Linked DNA regions of Asanoa sp. WMMD1127. The protein of the gene in region 2 binds, or shares a complex with, the protein of the main gene of each other region. Links are inferred from orthologs where the notes say so. Each region holds a gene or a part of one and is shown on either strand. Other genes may lie near its edges.

Region 1 (9,050 bases), 3.2 Mb from region 2 along the record:
TGCTCCTCCACCGACGACCAGCCACCGCCGGACCTGGCGACGATGGCCAGCCCGTGCGACTTCCTCGACGAGGCGCAGCGGACGGAGCTGCAGCTCGGCCCGGGCCAGCTGTCGACCGCTCCGGGTCTCGCCGGCGGGACCGAGACCACGCTCTGCGTCTACCGCGACGCGGCGCTGGGCGACCGCGGCGGCGACTACGTCGACAGCGTCACGGTCACCTTCCTGCCGACCACGCTCGACGTCGCCCGCCGGGCGCTGGACGAGGTCGAGCAGCGCGGCCTGTTCACGGCGGGCCGGATGTCGGCGTACGCCACCGGACCCGACGGCGTGCTGCGGCGCGCGGGCGTCCGGCTCGGCGAGACCACCTGCGAGCGGCTGTTCGCGGCGTCGCCGACCCGGGCGGTGCAGATCGGCCTCACCGTCGAACGGCCACCGCTGGGCGAAGCGGCCTGCGACGCCGCCGTCCGCCTGGCGCCCTCCATCTTCTCCTAATCCTCTTCGGGGCTGTAGAAGGCGATCGTGTTGGCCACCGCGGTGTTGACGGCCTCGGGGGTCGCGCCGTCGGCGAGCTGCGCCGCGCCCCAGCTCTCGGCGCTGGCCACCATGAAGGACTGCGCCTCCGCCGACTCCTCCCAGCCCTCGGCGTCGTCGAGCCCGCCGCCGGCCAGGTGCAGGCCGAGGCCGAGGAACGACAGGTCCCAGCCGACGCCGGTGGCGCCCGGGCCGTACTGGTCCCACAGGGCCGGGTCGACGACCGCGACGTGGCGCAGCATCAGCTCCGTGCCGCCGTCGGGCTCCGGCGACAGGGTCAGGTGCACCTCGCTGCCCGTCGTCGTGGCGATGTCGGCGCCGAAGACCCAGGTGACCACGAGCTCGGTCGGCCGCTCGCAGCGCAGGATGCGACCGCCGGCGTTGCCCTCGATCTGGTAGAGGCCGCCGACCCGCAGGTCGCCGGCGATCGGCAGGAACCAGCGGCCGAGCCGCTCCGGGCTGGTCAGCGCGTCCCAGAGGTCGTCGGCCGGCGACGGGAAGCTCCGCCGCAGGACCACGGATCGCGCCGGGCCCTCAGGCAGGTTCTGCCGGCCCACCTCACGGGTGGTGGCCTTGATCGCGTCCAGGAAGTCCATGTCGGACATTTTACGACTAGCCCGCCCGGGTACGAGACAGGCGAGGACCGAGGCGCTAGCTCTGCTTTGCGAGATCGGCGCAGCCGGCCGTCTCGTCGGGCAGCAGCGGGCGCAGCAGCACCGACCACTGCTTGCCGCCGGACTCCCACGGCGTGGCGGCGTTGGCCTTGGCCGCCGCGGTCAGCACCGCCGCGGCCTGGTCGCCGGTGGCGGTCACGCAGAACACCTCGACGTTGGGGTTGAGGCGGTCACCGGGCAGCGCCGGGCCGGGCCACGCGACAGGCGCGGGCGGCTGCATCTCCAGCAGCGCCTCCGGCTGCACATAGGGCGTGGCGATCCCCGCCACCGACTTCGCCGGGTAGGCGCCCTCCTCCTTGACCGCGCCGGCGCCGAGGGTCTTCGGCAGGTCCTGCAGGGCCGCGAGCAGATCGGAGAGCTTCTTGCGGGCCGTCTTCTGCGCGCCGGTCAGCGCACCGCCGTCGTCGGGCATCTCCAGGGCGTACGCGTCGGTCTGCCGGGTCTGTGCCCCGGTGTTGACCAGGAACCGGGTCGTGGACGCGTCGGCGACGGGCGGCTGGCCCAGGTCGGCGGCCGTGCCGACGCCCGCGTCGAGGGCGCGCTGCACCAGCGCGTCGACGTCGGCCTCGGAGATGCGCGCCTGCTGCAGGTTGGGCAGCGCCGGACCGGGATAGATCGCCGGCACCGGGCCCTCGGTGATCACCCGGCCGTCACCGTAGATCGACAGCGCCGGCACCCGGCCCGGGATCGACTGCGGTGTCACGAACCCGCCGGTGTGCACCACCCGCAGCGCCACCTCGTCGGCGCCGAGCGCGCCGGCGGCCGGTGGGGCCGGTGGAGCGGCGTCCGCGGCCGGTTGTGTCGCACACGCGGAGGCCAGCACCAACAGCGGCACGGCGGCCACAGCCGCCCACGACGAACGTCCCATACCCGATCTGACGATCCAGCGGCCCGTCGGGTTCCGGCTCGGCCGGCCGGGTTCCGGCTTCGGCGTCGCGTTCCGGCTCGGCCGTCGCGTTCGGGCTTTCTTGTCGGAGGGGCGTGGCACGATCGGATGATGGTGCGTGATGATCGACTGGTCGCCCAGGTGCGCGGCCTGATCGGCGCCGATCCGGGGGTCGACGAGCGCCGGATGTTCGGCAGCCTGATCTTCATGGTCGACGGCAACATGGCCTGCGGCGTACGCGAGGACGGCCTGCTCGTGCGGGTCGGGCGCGAGGCGACCGACGAGGCGCTCGGCCGGCCCCACGTGACGCCGTTCGAGATGGGCGGCGGGCGACGCCCGGCGGGCTGGGTGGTGGTCGGCGCCGACGGGCTGGCCACCGAGACCGAGGTGCGGAGCTGGGTCGAGCAGGGCGTGGCCTACGCGCGCACGCTCCCCCCGAAATGAGCGCCACCCCTGCCCGCGAGGCGGGCCGCAGCCAGGCGCCCGGCCCGGGCGTGCTGGCGGTGACCGGGTCGACGGGCGAGCTCGGGCGCCGGGTCGCGCAACGGCTGGCCGACGCGGGCCAGCCGCAGCGCCTGGTGGTGCGCTCCCCCGACCGCGCGCCCACGCTGCCCGGCGCGACCGTGGCGGCGGCCGACTACGCCGACGCCGCCGCGGCCGAGCGCGCACTGTCCGGTGTGGACACGCTGTTCATGGTGTCGGGCGCCGAGGAGGCCGACCGCGTCACCAAGCACCTCACGTTCATCGACGCGGCCGTCGCCGCCGGCGTGAAGCACCTGGTCTACACCTCGTTCCTGGGCGCCGCGCCGGACTCGACGTTCACCCTGGCCCGCCACCACTACGCCACCGAGCAGCACCTGCACGCGAGCGGCATCTCCCACACGATCCTGCGCGACAACCTCTACCTCGACTTCCTGCCGATGCTGGCCGTCGACGGGGTGATCCGGGGGCCGGCCGGCGAGGGCCGGGTCGCCGGCGTCGCCCGCGACGACGTCGCCGATGTCGCGGTCGCCGTGCTCGGTGAGCCGGGGCGGCACGCGGGGCAGGTCTACGACCTGACCGGCCCGTTCGCGCTCACGCTGGAGGAGGCGGCCGCGACGATGACCGCGATCCTCAACCGGCCCTACCGCTACGAGGAGGAGACGGTCGAGCAGGCGTACGCCGCCCGCGCCCACTACGGCGCCCCCGCCTGGCAGGTCGACGGCTGGGTGAGCACCTACACGGCGATCGCCCACGGCGACCTGGCCGAGGTGACCGACACCGTCGAGCGGGTCGCCGGCCACCCACCCGTCGACTTCGCCGAGGTGCTCCGCCGCGCCAACCCGGTGGCCGAGGCCTGAGCGTGTCCGACCTGATCGTCGCCCGGCTGCGGGCCGCCGGGTGCGTGTTCGCCGAGGAGGAGGCCCGGCTCCTGACGGAGGCGGCGCCCGACCCGGCCCGCCTCGACGCGCTGGTCGCCGAACGGGTCCGCGGCGTCCCGCTGGAGCACGTGGTGGGCTGGGCCGAGTTCTGCGGGCTGCGGGTCGCGGTCGGGCCCGGGGTGTTCGTCCCCCGGCACCGCACCGAGCTGCTGGTCCACCTCGCCACCGCCGCGCTGGGCCCGGGCCGCCGCGTGCTGGTCGACCTGGCCTGCGGCTCGGGCGCGATCGCGGCCGCGATCGCCCACCGGCACGGCGACCTCGACATCCACGCGACCGACATCGAACCAGCCGCGGTCGCCGCGGCCCACCGCAACCTGACCCCACTCGCCGGCGCGGTCTACGAAGGGGACCTGTTCGATCCCTTGCCGGCGGGCCTGCGCGGGCAGGTCGACGTGCTGGTGGCCAACGTCCCCTACGTCCCGTCCGGCGCCGTCGGCCTGCTGCCCCCGGAGGCCCGGGAGCACGAGCCGCTGCGCGCCCTGGACGGGGGCGCCGACGGGCTCGACGTGCTGCGCCGGGTCGCCGCCGGCGCGCCCGCCTGGCTGCGGCCGGGCGGCACCCTGCTCAGCGAGATCGGCGTAGGCCAGATCGACGCGGCCAAGACCGCACTGACGGTGGCCGGCCTGGCCCCGGAGGTCGTCACCGACGACGACCTGGACGCCACGGTCATCCTCGGCCGCCGCTGACCAGGGGCCGTGAAGGCTGCCACAGGGTGGGAAACCGGGTCGGTCCGTGGGGTCGGGCTCGGTAGATTCGCGGGCATGAGGATCGGAATCGTGGGTGCCACCGGCCAGGTGGGCGGCGTGATGCGGCGCGTCCTGGCGGAGCGGGAGTTCCCGGTGACCGAGCTGCGGCTGTTCGCCAGCGCGCGCTCGGCCGGCCGGACGCTGCCGTGGCAGGGCGCCGAGGTCACCGTCGAGGACGCCGACACCGCTGACTACCGCGGGCTCGACGTGGTGCTGTTCTCGGCCGGCAAGGGCGCGTCGAAGACGCTCGCGCCCAAGGTCGCCGAGGCCGGCGCCGTGGTGATCGACAACTCGTCGGCCTGGCGGATGGACCCGGCGGTTCCGCTGGTCGTCGCCGAGGTCAACCCCCACGCGATCGCCGAGCGTCCGAGGGGCATCATCGCCAACCCCAACTGCACCACGATGGCGATCATGCCGGTGCTCAAGCCGCTGCACCGCGAGGCCGGGCTGGTCGCCATGGTCGTCGCGACCTACCAGGCGGTCTCCGGCGCCGGGCTGTCCGGCGTCGCCGAGCTCGACGAGCAGGTCCGCAAGGTCGTCGAGCGGGCCGCCGAGCTGACCCACGACGGCGCCGCGGTCGAGTTCCCGGAGCCGCGGCAGTTCGCCGAGCCGATCGCGTTCAACGTGCTGCCGCTGGCCGGCGCCGTGGTCGCCGACGGCTCCGCCGAGACCGAGGAGGAGCAGAAGCTCCGCAACGAGAGCCGCAAGATCCTCGAGATCCCGGGCCTGCGCGTCTCCGGAACCTGCGTCCGCGTGCCCGTCTTCACCGGCCACTCCATGCAGGTCAACGCCCGCTTCGCGAGCGAGCTGAGCCCGGCCCGGGCGGCCGAGCTGCTGGCCGACGCGCCCGGCGTCGCCGTCGACGACGTGCCGACGCCGCTCAAGGCCGCCGGCCGCGACCCGTCCTACGTCGGGCGGCTGCGGGCCGACGAGACCGCCGACAACGGCCTGGCCTTCTTCGTCTCCAACGACAACCTGCGCAAGGGCGCCGCGCTCAACGCGGTCCAGATCGCGGAGCTGGTGGCCCAGGCAGGCTGACGTGGTTGCGCTCCCGCGCCAGCGGTGAATAGGCCGTCGGCGTCAGCCCCGTCAGGGCGCGGAAGTCGTTGACCATGTGCGCCTGGTCGAAATAGCCGACCTCGTGCGCGGCCCGGGCCCAGTCGCGGTCCGGGCCGCCGACCGCGCCGAGCAACCGCTGCAGGCGCGCCACCCCGGCGTACCTCTTCGGCGTCAGCCCCACCCGGGCGAGGAACCGCCGCCGCAGGCTGCCGGTCGTCACGCCGAGCCGGTCACTCACCGCGCCCACGTCGAGCCCGCGACCCAGCCCCACGGCCGCGGCCGCCACGCGCCGGTCGACCGACGACAGCTCCGCCCGCCGGACCAGCTCGGACTGCAACAGCCCGAGCGCGGCCTGCGGTGAGGCCTCGCACAGCCGGTCCCGCAATCCAGACCACCCGAGATCGACGACCGGCTCGTCCAGCGCGTCCACCGGCCCGACGAACGGATATGCCCCTCCGGGCCGGAACACCACGCACACACAACGCCGCTGCTCCGCGGTGGAGATCTCCAGCGGCCCCGCCTGCGGAGGACAGAACCCGACTCCGCCGCGCACGTGTCGCCGCCCACCGGCGTACCAGCTCAGCTCGTCGGACGACAGATTGACCACCAGCTGAGCGTGACCAGTCGGCACCGTCCGCTCGCGCCCCGCCGGCAGGTCACTCTCGTAGTAGCCGATGCTCGAGACGAACGGCGCCAACTCCGGGCGGACAGGCATGACCCCAGTCTGCCGCGCATGATGGAGGCGTGCACGAGGTCTTCCACGAGCTGCTGAGCAGCCGCGACGCGGGCGTGCTGGCGACCATCCAACGCGACGGACGCCCGCACCTGTCCAACGTCAACTACACCTACGACCGGGCGGCGGGCACGATCCGCGTCTCGGTCACCGACCACCGGCAGAAGACGGTGAACCTGCGCCGCGACCCGCGCGCGAGCCTGGAGGTCACGACGCCCGACCTGGGCCGGTACGCGGTGGCCGAGGGCCGGGCCACGCTCTCCCCAGTGGCGGCCGACCCGCACGACGCCACCGTCGACGAGCTGGTCGACATCTATCGCCGCATCGCCGGCGAGCACCCGGACTGGGCCGAGTTCCGCGCCGCGATGGTCACCGACCGCCGCGTCGCCCTGACCCTGCACGTCGAGCGCCTCTACGGCTGGCCCAGAAGCTAGACCGCGGCCACGACCACGTCTCCCAGGCCCGTGGCTTCGAGTTCGGAGCGGATCACGGCCGCGTCGCCCTCGATGACCAGGGTGATGCCGTCGGGGTTGAGGTGGGCGGCGGTGGCGGCGGAGACCTCGTCGACGGTGGCGTGCAGCAGCGACTCCCGCAGCCGCGCGTGATAGTCGTCGGGCAGGTCGTGCACGACCAGCGTCGACAGCGCGCTCGCGTAGGCCCGCGGCGTCTGCAGGCCCACCGACAGCTGCCCGGCCCGCCAATCGCGGGCCACCGCCAGCTCGGGCTCGGTGACCCCTTCGGCCTGCGTACGGGCGATCTCGCCGACCGCGTCGACCAGGGCCGGCGCGGTCACCGCGGTCTGCACGCCGGCGCTGACCACGAACCGGCCGAACCGGCGCGACAGGCCGTATTCCGAGCGGATGCCGTAGGTGTAGCCGCGCACCTCGCGCAGCAGGTGGTTGAGCCGCGAGGTGAACGCGCCGCCGAGCACGATCGCGCCCAGCGTCATCGGCACGTAGTCGGGGTGCGAGCGGTGCGGCGCCGGGTGCCCTAGCCGCAGCGTCGACTGCACCGAGCCGGGCCGGTCGACCAGCACGATCCGGCGGGCCGAGCGCGCCGCGACCGGGAACGGGTCGCCGGCCAGCGGCGCGGCCTCGGTCGCCCCGGCGAACGCCGAGCGGCCCAGCGCGTCGAGGTCGATGCGGGACAGGTCGCCGACGACGAGCAGCGTGCCGGGGGCGGCGAACCAGGCGCGGTGGAAGGAGACCACGTCGTCGACCGAGAGCGCCGCGACGGACCGCGGGTCGCCGGAGAGCGGCCGCCCGTGCCGCACCTCGTTGCCGAACAGGTCGGCCCGCAGCACCGCGTCGGCCCGCGGGCCGGGGTTGGCCCAGTAGAGCCGCAGCGACTCGGCCTCGTCGTCGCGGACCCGTTCGACGTCGGCGGGGTCGAGCCTGGGCCGGCGGACCGCCTCGGCGAGGAGGTCGACCGCGGCCGGCAGCGCCGCGACCGGCACCTGGACGGTCGCCGCGAACGAGTCCCAGTCGACCGAAAGCGACAGGTCGGTGCCGAGCGACTCGAGAGCGACCGCGTAGTCGGCGGCCGACCGCGCGGTCGTGCCCTCCTCCAGCGCCTTGGCCAACACCTCGGCCACGCCCTCGACACCGAGCGACTCCCGCCCGCCACCGGCGTCCAGCAGCAAGGAGGCGACCGCCAGGTTGTGGCCCGGCAGGTCGGCGGCGACGATCGACCCGCCCGCCACCGTGCGCCGCACGACGGTCGGGAACCGGTAGGGCCGCGGCGTCCCCGGCTCCGGCCGCTGCGCAACAAGCTCCGTCATGCGCCTGCCTCGCTTCGCTCGGAGGAGCATGACTTGGCTACTGAGCCAAATGATTCGGTCGCAAGCTCCCTCATGCCACAGCCTCCATCGGCTCGTACACCAGCGTCACTCGGTCTTCGGGGCGCAGCACCCGGCGGGCCACCTCGGCCAGGTCGTCGGCGGTCACGGCGCGCCAGCCCGGCAGGCGGGCGCCGACCAGCGCCGGGTCGCCGAACAGCGTGGCGTAGCGGCTGAGCAGGTCGGCCCGGCCGTCCACGGTGGCCACCGAGGTCCACCAGTCGGTCTCCAGCAACGCCTTGGCCCGGGTCAGCTCGGCCTCGGTGACACCACCCGTGACCAGCTCGTCGACCACCTCGGCGAGCGCGGCGCCGAGCCGGGCGGCGGTGACGCCGGGGCGGGCGGTGGCCGAGACGATCAGCGGCGCGGGGGCATGGGCGAGGTCGACGCCGTACGCGGAGACCGTGTCCGGCTGTGCGAGCCGGGCGCCGTCGGCGAGCAGCCGGTAGAGCCGGCTCCCCCGGCCCTGGCCGAGCACCGTGGCCAGCACGGTGATCGCGTCGTAGTCCGGGGTGCCGTAGGGCGCGGTGCGGTGCGCCAGGTAGACCCGCGGCGCCGGCACCTCGGCCGCCACGACCGACGAGACCGGACCGGCCCACCCGGCCAGCGACCCCGTCGGCGCCGGCGGCCGCCCGTCGCCGGCCGGCACACCGCCGAAGTATTTCGCGGCCAAGGCAAACACCTCGGCCGGGGCCGCGTCGCCGACCACGGTCAGCACCGCGTTGTCGGGCCGGTAGTAGGTGCGGTGGAACGCCTGGAACGTGCCCAGCTCGGCCGCGTTCAGGTCGTCCATCGAGCCGATGGTCGGGTGGTGGTAGGGGTGGCCCTCCGGGTAGAGCAGCGGCAGCAACCGCAGCCAGGCGTCGCCGTAGGGCACGTTCTCGTAGCGCTGGCGCCGCTCGTTCTTGACCACGTCGCGCTGGTTGTCGAGGGTTTCCTGGACCAGCGCCGGCACCAGCCCGCCCATCCGGTCGGCCTCGAGCCAGAGCGCGAGCTCCAGGTGCTCGGCCGGCAGCGTCTCGAAGTAGTTGGTCCGGTCCGGGTTGGTCGTCGCGTTCAGCGAGCCGCCGTTGCCCTGCACCAGTCGCATGTGCTCGGTCTTCGGCACGTTGACCGATCCCTCGAACATCAGGTGCTCGAAGAGGTGCGCGAAGCCGGTCTGC
Region 2 (8,917 bases):
CCTTGTCCCCGTCCGGAGATCCTGGTTTCTGCCGGGCTGCGCCCGACGAGGAGCTCCACCCCCTGCCTCCGGGGGAGGGGTGGGGGCACGGGGTTTGTCTCGGGCCTGGGGTTGTCGCGCCTGTCGCGGTTATGACTTCGCACGATCTTTGCCGTGGCGCGGAGTGGCGGCGGCGCTGCCGGTGATCATGTGTGTTGGGTCGGGTCCGCGGTGGCGTGTCTGCATGATCGTGTGTGCGTGGTCTGGACGACACGCCGTGCAGCGCCCAGGCGGGCTGCACACGATCATGGCTAGGCGGCGCTGATTCCCGGCTGGGCTGCACTGGATCAAGCTGCCATCGCTGGATGGTCCAGGTCAGGCGCGCGGGTTCAGCGCAAATGGCTGAGCTGAACCAACAGACTGCCGTGAGGCGCCTCCGTGCCGGTGCGGAGGTCGGCGATCACGGGCGTGTCCCGCTTCGCAGGTCACCGTCTGGCCGCTCGCGACCGCCCGTGTGGGTTCTGGTCTGGGGTTATCTCGGCGCCTGGCGTAAGCGTCGAAGGCGATGTCGGGCCGCTGTGCGCCCGCGTCGATCAACTGCGGGCCTGGTTTAGCGGCGCTGCCGGTCGTGGCGTGGCGCGCGGTAGTGAGTTGGTGGTGCGAGCCGGGTCGCGGTTCGTGCCGGTCGGGGTCGTCGGCGCGGTGGTGAGTTGGTGGGGCGGGCGGGGTCCGCGGTCGTGCAGGTCGGGGCGCGGCGCGGGGTGGTGAGCTGGCGGTGCGGGTCGAGGTCGGCGGCTTGGGTCGGTCGCTGCGCTGCCGGCCGCGTGGGTTGGCGCGCGGTGGTGAGCTGGCGGCGGGCCGAGGTCCGCGGCTTGGTCGGTCGCTGCGCTGCCGGCCGCGTGGCGTGGCGCGCGGTGGTGAGCTGGCGGCGGGCCGAGGTCCGCGGCTTGTGTCGGTCGTGGGCTGGCGCGCGGTGGTGAGCTGGCGGCGGGCCGAGGTCCGCGGCTTGTGTCGGTCGTGGGCTGGCGCGCGGTGGTGAGCTGGCGGCGGGCCGAGGTCCGCGGCTTGTGTCGGTCGTGGGCTGGCGCGCGGTGGTGAGCTGGCGGCGGGCCGAGGTCCGCGGCTTGTGTCGGTCGCGGCGTAGCCAGCCGCGATGACCCGGCGCTGCGGCCAGGCTCGTGTCGGTGATCGCGCAACCGGCGCGACCACCCCCGGCCACGAGACCAACCCCTTGCCCACCCCTCTCCCCGGAGGCAGGGGGTGGAGGTCCTCGGCGGGCGTAGCCCGGCACCAATCAGGATCTCCGGATGGGGACAAGGTGGAGCGCCCCACCGGACGAACGACCTTGTCCCCATCCGGAGATCCTGATGCCCTGAGGCGAAGCCCGACGAGGACCTCCACCAGAACCACGAGCCGCAACCAGAGACTCAGAAGTCGCCCTCAGCAACCTGAAACACCGTCAGCCCAAGATCGCGCCACATCTTCACCACGTGTTGACGGTCGTCGAACACCCCGACCACCCGATACTCAGCCGCGATCTCACGCTGGAAGATGTCCCGCTTGACGACCGCGTCGCGGCGGCTGTCGCCGTACGCCCTCATGTGCAGGGTGATGTAGGGGACCGCGACGTGCTCCGCCAGCCAGGCCTCCGTGTCGGCCCGCGCGCTCTCCTCGCGCCCCGTGCAGTAGATGACCCCATAGCCCGCCGCGTGCATGGCGCGCACCGCGGCGATCACCGCGTGGTTCGGCTGGTCCTCGGTGACCCGATGCAGATCGAGATGGTGGCGATCCCCGAGCAGGGCGACCGTGCCGTCGATATCGACCAGGACCACCTCAGGGGCCGCGGGAGGCGGCGAGTAGCGGTCCAGCGGCGGCGCCTCCGCCACCGTCGGCACCGGCAGCGGCAGCGGCCGCCCGAAGAGGTAGCGGCGCCACATCGAGCGGATCGCCGCCTCGCCCACCTGCTCGTCCTTGGGGCGGGTGGCGTCGCGGCGTACGCATTCGTCGACCGGCACGTCCGTGAAGTCCTGCACCGAGAATGTGGCGCCGTGGCGGGCGGCGAGCCAGGCCCAGTCGCGTACCAGGCGTTGGCGCAGGTTGGTGTCGTCGACGCAGACGTCGATGCCGGCGCCCAGCAGGTTCTCCACCAGGGTGAACGAGGCGACCGTGACCGCCCGCTCCGCCCGGTCCGTCAGCAGGGGCTCGCCGTGCAGCATGCGGCGGAGGTCGTCGCGGTTGACGCGGACCACCCACGGTTGCAGGGACCTCGCATAGGTGGTCTTTCCGGACGCGGGCAGGCCGCGGGTGATGATCAACCGGGGCGCGCGGGGCGGCATGGGATCAATCATCGCCCACGGGAATGGGTGGTCCGGGGGCCGCGTTACACCGGGCGGACCAGTGCATGGCAGACTGGTCAATCGGCCAAGGTTCCGGTTCACGTCCGATCGGTGGACGACCCGGCGACCATCGACGAAAGGACCGAGGCGGCTATGAAGCCCGACATCCACCCGCAGTACGTGACCACCGAGGTCACCTGTTCCTGCGGCAACACCTTCACCACCCGCAGCACGGCGAAGAACGGTCAGATCCACGTCGAGACCTGCAGCGCCTGCCACCCGTTCTACACCGGTAAGCAGCGCGTTCTCGACACCGCCGGCCGCGTGGCCAAGTTCCAGCAGAAGTACGCCAAGGTTCAGGCCAAGAAGAAGTAGCTGCGCTGACGGCGCCCCTCTCGCGAGTTCGCGGGGGTGGGCGCCGTCGTCTGTTCGCAAGCGAAAGGCCCAAAGGAGCGCAGGATGAGCGTGGATCGACTCGCGGGGCTGCTCGACGAGTACGACGAGCTGGAGAAGCGGCTCGCGGACCCGGCGATCCACGCCGACCAGAACACGGCGCGCCGCGTCGGTCGCCGGTTCGCCGAGCTGGCGCCCATCCGCAAGGCCAACGACGAGCTCGAGCAGACCCGCGCCGACCTGACCGCCGCGCGCGAGCTGGCCGCCGAGGACCCGTCGTTCGCCGGTGAGGTCGAGGCGATCTCGGCCGGGCTGCCGGCGCTGGAGGAGCGGCTCGCGGAGCTGCTCATGCCGCGCGACCCGCACGACGCCAAGGACGTGATCGTCGAGATCAAGGCGGGCGAGGGCGGCGAGGAGTCGGCGCTGTTCGCCGGCGACCTGCTGCGCATGTACACCCGCTACGCCGAGCGGCACGGCTGGGTCACCGAGGTGATCGACGCGCAGGATTCGGACCTTGGCGGTGTCAAGGACGTCTCGCTCGCCGTCAAGACCAAGGGCGTGCCCGAGGGCGGCAACGGCGTCTGGTCCCGCCTCAAGTGGGAGGGCGGCGTGCACCGGGTGCAGCGCGTTCCCGTGACCGAGTCGCAGGGCCGGATCCACACCTCCGCGGCCGGCGTGCTCGTGCTGCCCGAGGCCGAGGACGTCGACGTGACGATCGATCCCGGCGACATCCGGGTCGACGTGTTCCGCTCGTCGGGCCCCGGCGGTCAGTCGGTCAACACCACGGACTCGGCGGTACGCATCACGCACCTGCCCACCGGCATCGTGGTCAGCTGCCAGAACGAGAAGAGCCAGCTCCAGAACCGCGAGCAGGCGATGCGGATCCTGCGCGCCCGGCTCCTCGCCGCCGCCCAGGAGGAGGCCGACGCGGCCGCGTCCGACGCCCGCAAGGCGCAGGTGCGTACCGTCGACCGTTCCGAGCGCATCCGCACCTACAACTTCCCGCAGAACCGGATCAGCGACCATCGGATCGGCTACACCGCGTACAACCTCGATCTGGTGTTGGCCGGTGACCTCGACGGCGTGCTGGACGCGCTGACCGAGGCCGACCGGGCCGCCCGGCTCGCGGGGGAGACCGAGCTATCCCGGCAGTGACCGGGCCAGCCGGTCGACCCGGCGCAGCGCGTCCGGGATGCGGTGCGCCCCGGCCATCGCGCTGATCATCGCGGCGGCGTCGGCCACGTCGATGCCGACCGCGGTCACCCAGAGCGGCCGCGCGCCCGCGCCGCGGACCACCGGCACGGCGTGCGTCGCCGCCCAAAACGCCGTCTTGGCGACACCCACCACCGGCTTGCCGACCTCTTCGTGTACGCGCGCGCCCAGCCCCGGCCGGCTCGCCGGATCAAGGTCGACGTAGCCGTCCACCACCAGCAGGTCGACCGGCGCCGCCGTGGCCAGGACCGCGCGGATCGCCGGCAGCTCACGTTCGAAGAAGAAACCCGGGCGGTACGCCGGAACGGTGTCGACCTCGGCCACGTGCTCCTCGGTCAGCGTGGCGAACCGTGGCTCACCGGCGACGACGAGCGCCGCCCGGGCACCGCCGGACGCCGGGTAGTGCGCGTCGACGGCGCCGTAGCGGCTGGTCACCCCTTGGCGCGGTGCTGGAAGCCGAGCAGCGCGGTCTCCACCGTCTGCTTCGTGCGGTCATAGCTGAACCCGGCCTCATGGAGCACCTGGCCCGCCGGCGTCTCCGGCATGCGCAGCAGCCCGAGCAGGATGTGCTCGGTGCCGACGTAGTTGTGGCCGAGGTCGAGCGCGCTCTGGGTCGTCTCTTCCAGCAGCTTCTTGGCGGCGGCGGAGAACGGCACGTGCTCGGTCGCGGTCTCGCCGGGAGCCGCGGGCAGGCGGGCCGTCACCGTCTCGGCCAGCGCGGCCGGGTCGGCGCCGAGCGCGCGGACCAGCTTGGCGGCCAGCGCCTCGGTCGCGCCGAGCAGGGTGACGAGAACGTGCTCGGGCTCGACCTGCCCGTCGCGGCGCTCGCGGGCCAGGGCCTGCGCGTCCTTGACGACCTGGGCCGGCCGCTCGGTGAACCGCGCGAACCGGCTCGTGCCGCGCTGCTGCGCGGCCTGCTTGGAGACGCCCATCGCGTCGCCGATCTGGCTCCACGACGCCCCGCTCTGCCGGGCCGCGCGGATGAAGTGGTCGATCAGCTGGTCACCGAGGTCGCCGAGAGCGCGGGCCCGGGAGCGGGCCTCGCCGACGCGGACCACCGGGTCGGCGTCGGGCAGGTCGCGCTCGAGCGCGATGATCAGGTCGTCGACCGAGACGTCGAGTGGCGCCATGCGTCAATTGTGGGTTGACGCGCCGCCTAGCGTCAAGCCCGACTTGACGCCCCAAACGCCGGACGCCTGTCCGTTATGTGGCTAGTGTGGCTGGTGTGAGGTGGTTTCGGCTCGCGGCCGCTTCCGTGCCGCTCGGGCTCGTGCTCGGGCTTCCTGGCATAGCGCCAGCGGCGCAGCCGACACGTCGGCCGACGGCCTCGCCCGCCCCGCGGCCGGAGGTCAAGCTGCCGCCGGGTGGGCTACCGACCACCGCGCAGCTGACCCTCACCGCCAAAGCAACCCCGACCACGGTCAAGCCCGGCCAGGACGCCACCCTCACCATCACCGCCCGCAACGCCGGTCTGCTGCCGGCCAGCGACATCAAGGTCGCTGTGCCGCTGCCGGCCGGCCTCGCCGTCACCGGCCCCGCCGGGACACAGGGCACATTCGACGGTCTGCTGTGGACCGTCGGCGCGCTCCCGGTCCGCCGGACCGCGACGCTGACGCTCAAGGTGAAAGGCACGACCGCCGCGACCGTCACGGCCGCCGCCGCCCTGGTCAGCTCGACCCCGCCCGACGGCGACAGCCGCGACGACCTGGCCACCGCCGCGATACGAGTCACCCCGCCGGCCGGCGCCCGCCGAACCCGGGCCGACCTCACGCTCACCGCCAAGGTGACCCCGACAATGGCGGGCCCGGGGGACCCGATCGACTACGCGGTCACGGTCACCAACAAGGGCCCCGACCCGGCGACCGACGTCGAGGTCGCCGATCCCGCGCTCACCGGCACCTTCCTGGCCTCGGCGGTGACGGCGGGCCAGGTGACGGGCCTGCCGGTGCGCACGGGCGAGCTCGCCACCGCCGCCCGCTGGCGCGTCGGCACGCTGGCGCCGGGCACCACCGCCACCTGGACGGTCCGGTCGCTGGCCACCGTGCCCGCCAGGAGCGACCCCGCCGTTCTGGTCACCCGCAGCGGCGCCGACGACCCGACGCCGGGTGACACCGTCGGCCGCGCGGCGCCCACCGTCCAGGCCGCCGACCTCGCGATCACGCGGGAGGTCAGCAACGAGACGCCGGTGTTCGGTCAGGAGGTCGCGATCATCCTGACCGTCCGCAACGCCGGCCCGGACCTGGCGCGGGGCGTCACCGTCACCGACCCGCCCAACAGCGGGCTGGCGTTCTCGTCCGCCTCGTTCGACGCGGGCGACTACGACCAGGAGACCGGCCGCTGGCTGATCGGCGACCTGGCCGCCGGCGGGGAGGTGACGCTCACGCTCGGCACGAGGGTTACCGCTCCCGGGCAGCTCGCCGGCCGGGCCGGCGTCGAGGGCCGCCCGGCCGACCCCAACAGCGCCGACAACGTGGCCGAGAACGTGTTGACCGCCAGCGGCGCCGCGCCCCGGCCGGGGCCGCTGTTCCGCACGGGCTTCCCACTGCCGTACACCCAGATCCGGCTCTCCACCGTGGAGGCCAGCGTGGTCGGCGGACTGATGATCGTGCTGGGGCTGCTGCTGCTCAACCTGCGGGTCAGGACGCCGCGCGCGGGCGGCGCTTGGCCCGCAGCATCTCGCGGTCGGCGATCTCGAAGGCCTGCCCGAGGGCGTCACGCAGCGCCGGTCCGGAGCCCTTGACCTCGGCGAAGCCGACGCTGACACCGACCGGCGTGCCGGGCACCAGCGCCTGCCAGTCCTCGGCGGCGACCGCGGCGCCGATCCGCCGGGCCACGTCGGCGGCCTCGGCCATGCCGGCGCCGGGCAGCACCACCACGAACTCGTCGCCGCCGTAGCGGGCCACGAAGTCGCCGCGCCGCATCACCCGGTGGATCACGCCGGCGATGCGCTGCAGCACGAGGTCGCCGGAGTGGTGGCCGTGCTCGGTGTTGACGGCCTTGAAACCGTCGAGGTCGCAGACGCCGATCACGGCCGCCTCGCCGCGGGCGACCATGGCCGCGACGTAGCGCTCGAGCTGGCGGCGGTTGGGCAGCCCGGTCAGCGGGTCGGTGAGCGCCTCGCCGGCCAGTTGCATAGCGGTGCGGCGCAGCTCCTCGCGCTCGATCTGGGCCGCGATGCCGTCGACGTAGACGGTCTGGAGCCGGTCGCTGCGCTGGGCGGCGAGCCGGAACGCCTTGCGGTCGGCGCGGTGCGCGGCGGCGTGGTCGCCGGCCCGGGCGTAGATCAGGCTGCGCAGCCGCTCCGGCTCGGCGGCACCCAGTGTCTGCGGCGAGATGGTGATCGTGCCGAGCCGGGCCAGCGCCTCGATCGGGCGGCCCTCGGCGATCGCCAGGCACACGTCACCGAGCTGGCGCAGGTCGCGGGCGCGGGCCCCGTCGCCGCCGGCGGCCAGCAGGGCGGACACGTCGTCGTCGAGGTCCTCGCCGAGGGCGCCGCGGCGGGCGGCCGCGTAGCCGTAGGCGGTGATGGTCGAAGGGCGCAGGCGCGCCCCGCCGTCGGCCTCGAGGAACCGGCACAGGTCGACGCCGATGTCGCGCAGCACCCGCAGGCAGCCGTCGGAGTCGCCGGAGTGGTCGAGCGCGACCGCGTTGCGCAGCCGGATGCCGGGCGCCGCGAACAGCTCCTCGGGCAGCCCGGTGGACGCGCCGATCTGCCGGGCCCGCTCGATCGCGCCGAGCGCGTAGCCGTGGAAGCTCAGGTAGGAGTAGGCCATCGCCAGGTCGTGCCAGCCCCAGGCGGTGTCGCCGTCCGGGTCCTGCACGCGGGCGAGGTGGCTGGCGCTCTGCACGAAGTGGGTGACGCAGCGGTCGAGGGCGCCCTGGTGGTGGGCGGCGAGCGCGGCGAGGGCGTGGGCGTGGCCGATGAGGTAGGGGTCGCCGGCCTCACGGGCACACTCCAGCGCGCGGTCGACGGCCGCGGCATATTCGGCGGTGCGGCCCAGGTTGAGCACCGCCGACAGCCGCTGGATCAGCGCGTCGGCGCGGGTGTTGGGCTCGGCGGTGGTCTCGAGGACGCGGTCGAGCACGACGCAGGCGTCGGCGGAGCGGCTCTGCATCATCAGCGCGCGCGCCTGGCGCAACGCGTCAACCTGGTCGGGGACCCGGTCGAGCCAACCCACCGAGTGACCCCCTTCTGCAACCGTCGCGTGGTCGAGCGTCAATGATTATCGCGTGACGGGCCGCCGACGACAGCCGACCGAAGGGACGACGATCCGCGTCGCACCAATGATCGCCGATGCGACGGCGAGGTTGGCGTCCGCGGGGGTCGAATCCCCACGAAACGACGCCGAGCTGCTGGCGGCTCACGTTCTCGGCGTGTCGCGCGGGCGCCTGTTGCTCGCCGACGGGTTCACCGCGGCGCAGGCCGACGCGTACCGCCGGCTGGTCGATCGCCGTCATGATCGGGAGCCTCTGCAATATCTGACGGGTACGGCGGCCTTCCGGCACCTGGAGCTCGCGGTCGGACCGGGCGCCTTCGTGCCCCGCCCGGAGACCGAGCTGCTGGCCGGCTGGGGGATCGACCTGGCCCGCACCCTCGCCGCGCCGGTGGTGGTCGACCTGTGCGCGGGACCAGGCCCGATCGCCCTGTCGGTGGCCCAGGAGGTGCCGACCGCGACGGTGTACGCCGTGGAGAAGTCACCGGCCGCCCTCGAGTGGCTGCGCCGCAACGCCGCCGACCTCGCCCCCGACGCCCGGGTGGTGGCGGGCGACGTGGCCGACCCGAGCCTGCTGGCGGAGCTGCGCGGCCGGGTGGACGTGCTGCTGAGCAACCCGCCCTACGTACCGGAGGGCACTCCTGTCCCACCGGAGGTGGACAGGTTCGATCCCGCGACCGCGGTGTTCGGCGGCCCCGACGGGCTGGCCGTGGTGCGTCCGGTGATCGAGCGGGCGGCGGCGCTGCTGCGCCCCGGTGGCGGGCTGGCCCTCGAACACGACGA

The links.
Region 1: the proteins of prfA (region 2) and O7635_RS00640 are in contact, whole or in part, in a crystal structure (PDB 2B3T), measured with the Escherichia coli proteins. The link is inferred for Asanoa sp. WMMD1127 from one-to-one orthologs.

Annotation. Positions count from the first base shown.
Region 1 is NZ_JARUBP010000001.1:107,716-116,765, forward strand. What follows is about bases 2,314-5,312. They hold O7635_RS00640 (putative protein N(5)-glutamine methyltransferase), read left to right. Parts: upstream 2,314-3,427; coding sequence 3,428-4,198; downstream 4,199-5,312. Other genes in these bases: O7635_RS00630 (TfoX/Sxy family protein), read left to right, coding at 2,314-2,535; O7635_RS00635 (SDR family oxidoreductase), read left to right, coding at 2,532-3,431; O7635_RS00645 (aspartate-semialdehyde dehydrogenase), read left to right, coding at 4,274-5,296; O7635_RS00650 (AraC family transcriptional regulator), read right to left, coding at 5,253-5,312. In the rest of the region: O7635_RS00615 (hypothetical protein), read left to right, coding at 1-492; O7635_RS00620 (SRPBCC domain-containing protein), read right to left, coding at 489-1,127; O7635_RS00625 (hypothetical protein), read right to left, coding at 1,183-2,073; more of O7635_RS00630, read left to right, coding at 2,203-2,313; more of O7635_RS00650, read right to left, coding at 5,313-6,032; O7635_RS00655 (PPOX class F420-dependent oxidoreductase), read left to right, coding at 6,062-6,484; O7635_RS00660 (pitrilysin family protein), read right to left, coding at 6,481-7,830; O7635_RS00665 (pitrilysin family protein), read right to left, coding at 7,901-9,050. UniProt on the Escherichia coli protein: Methylates the class 1 translation termination release factors RF1/PrfA and RF2/PrfB on the glutamine residue of the universally conserved GGQ motif, i.e. on 'Gln-235' in RF1 and on 'Gln-252' in RF2.
Region 2 is NZ_JARUBP010000001.1:3,293,601-3,302,517, forward strand. Bases 1,953-4,818 are described here. They hold prfA (peptide chain release factor 1), read left to right. Parts: upstream 1,953-2,774; coding sequence 2,775-3,863; downstream 3,864-4,818. Other genes in these bases: O7635_RS15720 (AAA family ATPase), read right to left, coding at 1,953-2,315; rpmE (50S ribosomal protein L31), read left to right, coding at 2,469-2,690; O7635_RS15735 (endonuclease V), read right to left, coding at 3,849-4,355; O7635_RS15740 (Clp protease N-terminal domain-containing protein), read right to left, coding at 4,352-4,818. Outside these bases: more of O7635_RS15720, read right to left, coding at 1,407-1,952; more of O7635_RS15740, read right to left, coding at 4,819-5,050; O7635_RS15745 (DUF11 domain-containing protein), read left to right, coding at 5,146-6,660; O7635_RS15750 (GGDEF domain-containing protein), read right to left, coding at 6,557-8,098; prmC (peptide chain release factor N(5)-glutamine methyltransferase), read left to right, coding at 8,205-8,917. UniProt on the Escherichia coli protein: Peptide chain release factor 1 directs the termination of translation in response to the peptide chain termination codons UAG and UAA.